DNA from 2 places in the Lysinibacillus sp. IITD104 genome. Region 1 is predicted to be linked to the other one. Evidence: predicted binding sites of a transcription regulator. Region 1 holds the regulator's gene; the other holds the start of a gene.

Region 1 (3,172 bases):
ATGGTGGCATGGGTGGAGGCGATATTAAATTATTCTTTTTAATTGGTCTCGTTCTGGGTACGATTGATACACTATTAACGCTTTTTTTAGCTGCAGTGATTGGTATGATTGTCGGGATTACCGTGTTATCGAAGAACAAACAAGGGAGAAAAACACCCATTCCATTTGGGCCATCTATTGCATTGGCCGCAGTCATTGTTTATTTCTATGGCGATCTATTAATCAATTGGTATTTAGGCTTTTGGTAATTGTTCAATCTTCAAGAATGTGGAGGGAAGCAAGTGAAACCGATTATTGGTATTACAGCCTTTGTGGAGGATGATTTATCCTCTCGATTAAATGCTGCTTACAGCAAAAGTATTATTGATGCTGGTGGAATTCCACTGATTATTCCAATTGGAGTAGAAGAAGAGGCAGCCCAGATTTTAGCCCTTACAGATGGTTTATTATTATCCGGGGGTCATGACGTGCACCCATTTCTGTTCGGGGCTGAGCCTTCATTAAAGCTTGGAAAAATTCATCCCGCGCGAGATACAGTGGAGTTAGCAATAATTGAAGCCGCATTCCAACGAAAGATGCCTATTTTCGGGATTTGTCGAGGGATTCAAATACTAAATGTTGCATTAGGTGGTACCTTATATCAGGATATTGATAGTGATCATTTTAGCACTAAATTACTCCAGCATATGCAGCAATCAGGTAGAGCTGTAGCTACCCACACTGTACAGATTATTGCTGATAATTTATTAGCGACTATCGTTGAACAAGAGAAGATAGCAGTGAATTCATTTCATCATCAAGCGGTGAATGTATTAGCAGAAAAATTAAAAGTAGCGGCAAAATCAAATGACGGTATTATCGAAGCTGTAGTTCATGAGGAAATGCCATTTTGCTTGGCTGTTCAGTGGCATCCTGAGGAACTAGCCATAGCAGGAGATGAGAGTGCTCAAAAGCTATTTTCAGCCTTTGTTGAAGCTAGCATAAAATTTAAGAAGGAAGCTTAGAGGGCATTGTACAAAGAATCCAATCGTCTGTGGATTCTTTTTTTGCGTAAAAAAGAGGATACATGCTCTTAGAAGGAACATAATCCTCAAAACCTGTTTTAATAGTTAATGTACCCGTCTGTAAAGACCTACAACTTGTCCTAAAATAGAAACTTGATCGACAATAATAGGTTCCATAGAAGAATTTTCAGGCTGTAAACGGAAATGATTTTTCTCTTTAAAGAAGCGTTTTACAGTTGCTTCATCCTCAGCTGTCATAGCTACAACAATATCCCCGTTATTAGCTGTTGCCTTTTGTTTTACAATGACTAAATCTCCATCTAAAATTCCGGCTTCAATCATTGATTCTCCCATAATTTCTAGCATGAACAATTGATCTTCACTTGTGCCGTACGTATCGGGTAATGGGAAGTATTCTTCAATGTTTTCAATTGCTGTAATTGGAGAACCAGCTGTAACCTTCCCGACAAGTGGGACATGGATCACCTGTTGCTTTTGGATGGATTCTTCAGGCTCTAAAATTTCAATTGCGCGTGGCTTTGTTGGATCTCGACGAATAAAGCCTTTTTGTTCTAATCGAGCTAAATGTCCATGAACAGTTGAACTGGAAGCAAGTCCAACTGCTTCACCAATTTCACGTACTGATGGCGGATATCCCTTAGCTCGTACCTCTTCTTTAATGAAAGCTAAAATGTCCTCTTGTCTTTTCGAAACTTTTTTCATGAGTGCTCACCTCTTTTTTCTAAAATCAATCTTCTTATTTGATAGTATAACAGAATGCGAACATGTATGCAAACATAGGTTCGAAAAGTGTTTGACAAAAACGTTTGTTCGCTTTATTATGAGAACATACATTCCGAACAAACATTCTTAAAAAGGGGTAATGATTATGACATGGTTTAAGAAAAACACACATATCTCAATTTTATTAGGAGCTTGCCTACTATTTGCAGCATACCTTTACATTACTGATCCAGGAAAAGTTAGTTACGCAGAAATCCAAATCGAACATGGGGATAGCTTGTGGTCGTTAGCGGAGCAATATCGTGGTAAAATGAGTACTGATGATTGGATAAAGCTTGTAAAAACGGAAAATGAACTAGCAGATATTAAAATTGTAGCGGGAAAATCTCTAGTAATTCCTGTAGTGAGTGATCAAGCCAGTCCCATCAATACTATCGAAATTGCGAGAAATGAACAATGATAAATAATCAACTGTCGGCTGTTGTCTATTGTCGCGTAAGTACTGAAAAAGAAACACAAAGCTCCTCATTAGAGCGTCAACAGGAAGAGTTGCTGCGCTATGCTAAGGAGCAAGGCTATGCGGTGAAGGGCGTGTTTAAAGATCAGCATAGTGGTTATGATGTAGAACGTGCAGGCTTACTAGAAATGCTTGATTTCATAAAAGATAAAAACATTAATGCCCTTTTTGTACAAGATGAAACTCGTTTAGGACGAGGCAATGCAAGAATGGCTGTATTGCATTTATTACAAAAATCAGCAACGGATGTTTTTTCTATGCGTGATGCTGGCCCAGTTCAATTAAATGAAATGGACACGATGCTGCTAGAAATTTTAGCGATTGTAGAGGAATATCAGCGTAGAATTCATAATGCTAAAATACGACGAGGTATGCGACGTGCTGTAGAAAACGGCTATCGTCCTGAAAATAATTTATCGAACCGAGGTAATCCGCAGGGGCAGGAGCGTAAAGATCTACCTGTAGATGAAATTGTAAAGCTACGCAAACGTGGATTTACCTTTGAAGAAATTTCTATAACGCTTAGAGGGTTAGGCTTTGAGGTAAGTAAGGCGACTGTCCATCGTCGTTTCCAAGAGCACCAAGAAAGATTAGCAGGAAAATAATATTCCTGCTAATTTTTTTTGTAAAAAACTACTGAGGGGAAGAAAAGCTCTCGATAATAACATTTTTAGGCAGTTGGAAAGGGTGCTCTTTATTTATTCGGTCATAAAACATGATGCCATTTAAATGGTCGATTTCATGTTGTACAACGATGGCCCCATAGCCCTGTAACTGTACAATGATTTCATGTCCATCAATGTCGTAAGCTTTGACTTTAATCCTCTCATATCTCGGCACAAAACCAGGAACAGGTCGATTTACAGATAGACAGCCTTCTCCCTCCGGTAGATAAATCATATTGATG
Region 2 (3,172 bases), 2.4 Mb from region 1:
AGATATTTTCATGCTTACCAAAGCCATAAATTTGGATTTTTTGAATTGTCAGCATGTAATCACGCCCTTTGAATTTCTTCTGCTAATAATGTCTGTGCACGATGCGTTAAGTTCTCAATATCCTTTTCACTAAGTGGCTCTATTAGCCTTGCCCCACCGGCATATTGGTACAAATCTTTTAAAATATCCTTCCATTCATTACTGTCCCACTGTTCCATTAAGCTCACAACGGATTGGGTAGTTGCGGTATGCTCATAAAATCTCGCGGCCTTTTGCAACACCATTTTTTGTACCCAACACATTGGCTCAATACCTTCCTCAGCCTCTCGAATAGTCTCTAACCATGCATCTACTGTTGCATGCTCAAATAAAGCTTCCGTTTGTTCGTCAATTTGTTGCAAATGAAGCTCTACTACCGATGCGCCAAACTTCTTTCTATTGGCTGTAATCGCTTCTGCACATCTCTTCAGCAATTCATTGGCGTGTACCACATCCGTACAATCCACCTCTATCGTGTTATAAACGACAGCAGAAGTAGAGATAAAATCAAGCTCAGTCGATGTTTTGGATAACGTCACATCATAAAAACCTTTCATTCCTTGTTCTTTACGATGTCGACTTTGAATATTGCCTGGATAAACAATGGGCGGGTTTTGATGTAAAAGCTGTCGTTTATGAATATGGCCAAGCGCCCAATAATGATAGTTCTTTTCAAGTAACTGCTGTTTTGTAAAAGGGGCATACACATCATGTGTCGTATTGCCTGCCTCACTGCCATGTAGCATACCAATATGAAGGGCATGCTGATCATGCGCAGTTGGATAGCTTTCGATAACGGATTCCCTTAAATGACGTTCGGGATAACTAAAACCATATATATTCACTTGCTGACCACGTATTTTTAATTGAACTACACTCGTTTCAGCCGGTAATTCATAGACATTACTTGGTAAAGCAAAGCGTGTCCATGTGCCATTTAAATGATCATGATTTCCGTAGCTCACAATCACAGGGATATTGTGTTGAAAAAGTTTTTCCATTGCATCTTGAAATCTTCGTTGTGCTTGCAAGCTACGATTTTCACCATCATAAATATCCCCAACAATTAGTAAAAAATCAGGTTTTTCCTGAATCGCTTTAACGATAATTTTATCGAACGCTTCAAAAGTGCTTAACCGTATTTTCTTTAAAATGTGTTCGGGTAGACCAAATAAGCCCTTAAATGGACTATCTAAATGTAAATCTGCCATATGGAAAAAACGAATTGCTGACATCCAATCACCTCAAATAGTAGATAATTCTCTCTTTAGTGCAAACCAAAGTAATAATATGCTGATTAACCAATACCGAATATTTGTTCTATTTTATCATAATTCATGTTTGATGAAAAATGCTATTACGGAAAAAACAACATCGCCTCACTTTTTCCACAATTTTCGTAATTTATCAAAAAATCCACTAGTTTTACCGTGAAGTTTATAAATCTTCTATGTATAATAGAAATATATTCAAGTAAAAGGGTGGGGTCTGTATGGAGAATTATCGTTTTACAGCTTTTGAAAAAACAGGAGAAACATTATTTGATGAAACTTGGACTTTTGAAAATGATGAGGCTGCTAAACTAAATGGACAACAACAAATTGAAGAAAAAGGTGTTGCCGATAAAACTCATCGTCTTGTAAACGCTTCAGGTAAATTAATTTTATTCCATGTTTAGTGGCTAATAAAAGGCACGTAGTCAAGTGGTGTTTGCTACGCGCCTTTTATTATTTTTATTTACCTACAAAGACAGGCGTTCTTTTCTCTACAAAAGCATGAATGCCCTCAATATGATCTGATGTTTTACGCATTGTAGACTGTCCCTCAGCCTCTAATGCTAAGATATTTTCTAGCTGTGGCATATTTTGTGCATGCAGAATTTTTTTCGTCGTAATCATGGAAGATATTGGGGATGCAAGCATTTTACCTACCAGCTGATCTGCCATTGCAAATACAGTGCCCTCAGGTGCAATATAATCAATTAATCCTGCATCTAATGCTTCTTTTGCTGTTAATACCTTCCCCTCCCATATCATTTGTTTTGCCTTAACAGTACCTACACGCTCCTTCATGAAGAAATGACCGCCACCATCTGGAATCAGTCCTATTCCAATGAAATTCATAGCAAGCTTACTATTTTCACAGGCTACAATAATATCTGCCCCTAGTGTTAGACTAAATCCTAAACCTGCTGAAGCTCCATGAACTGCTGCAATCACTATCATCGGTAGCTGATAATATGCCTTTACGATACGTGTCAGATAAACCATTGCCTCATCAATATTCAGCGGTTTGCTTTCATCTAGCATTGCTTTTATATCACCACCCGCAGAAAAGACCTTTCCTTCTCCACGAATAACAAGCACCTGAATATCTTTTTCCTGTTGTAGAGCTTCAAAGCATTCTGCTAGTTCACGCATCATAATATCATCCATAGCATTCATCGCCTGCGGACGATTCAACGTTAATGTTGCACGACGTTCTAATTTTTCTAAAGTAATTGTTGAAAATTCCATCTCTATAACCCCCAAATATGAATAGTCATTCACTATATATAATTCGTGTTTTTTTAGAAAACTCCTTCTCTCTAAGCAAAAATGCTCCTTGTTATGCTATATTAAAGGACGAATATTGAGATAAAGGTGGTAACGTATTTTGACACAAAAAGACTATCGTGTATTACTTTATTATAAATATATTACGATTGAAGACCCTGAAGCTTTTGCAGAAGAGCATCTAGCACTGTGTAAAGAGATAGGGCTTCTTGGTCGCATTTTAGTAGGCTACGAAGGTATTAACGGCACTGTATCAGGCACCATTGAGCAAACAGATGCTTACATGAGCCATATGAAGGCTGATGCTCGTTTTAATGATATTATGTGGAAAATTGATGAGGTTGAAGGGCATACCTTTAGAAAAATGCATGTACGTCCTCGTAAGGAAATTGTTCACCTAGGCTTAGAACAGGATATCAATCCGTTAGAAATTACAGGTGATTATTTAACACCTAAAGAATTTATGGAACAGATGCAAGATGACAACACAGTAATCATCGATGCCCGTAATGACTATGAATATGATCTCGGTCATTTCCGAGGTGCTGTACGACCAGATATCGAAAACTTCCGTGACC

Evidence for each region. The regulator LexA, encoded in region 1, represses DNA repair genes until DNA is damaged. The targets are predictions, from matches to a motif close to CGAACATATGTTCG.
Region 2: V1L66_RS04500 (DNA repair exonuclease) is a predicted target of LexA. The motif match lies at 1,348-1,361, and genes of this name have one in related genera.

What each region holds. Positions count from the first base shown of each region.
Region 1 covers NZ_JBAHYH020000001.1:3,280,939-3,284,110, reverse strand. Annotated here, with positions in the region: gene V1L66_RS16825 (prepilin peptidase) at 1-248, shown strand, start outside; gene V1L66_RS16820 (gamma-glutamyl-gamma-aminobutyrate hydrolase family protein) at 282-1,004, shown strand; gene lexA (transcriptional repressor LexA) at 1,110-1,727, opposite strand; gene V1L66_RS16810 (LysM peptidoglycan-binding domain-containing protein) at 1,894-2,208, shown strand; gene V1L66_RS16805 (recombinase family protein) at 2,205-2,870, shown strand; gene def (peptide deformylase) at 2,899-3,172, opposite strand, start outside.
Region 2 covers NZ_JBAHYH020000001.1:861,606-864,777, reverse strand. Annotated here, with positions in the region: gene V1L66_RS04505 (AAA family ATPase) at 1-55, opposite strand, end outside; gene V1L66_RS04500 (DNA repair exonuclease) at 60-1,274, opposite strand; gene V1L66_RS04495 (YhzD family protein) at 1,532-1,717, shown strand; gene V1L66_RS04490 (enoyl-CoA hydratase) at 1,773-2,555, opposite strand; gene V1L66_RS04485 (rhodanese-related sulfurtransferase) at 2,695-3,172, shown strand, end outside.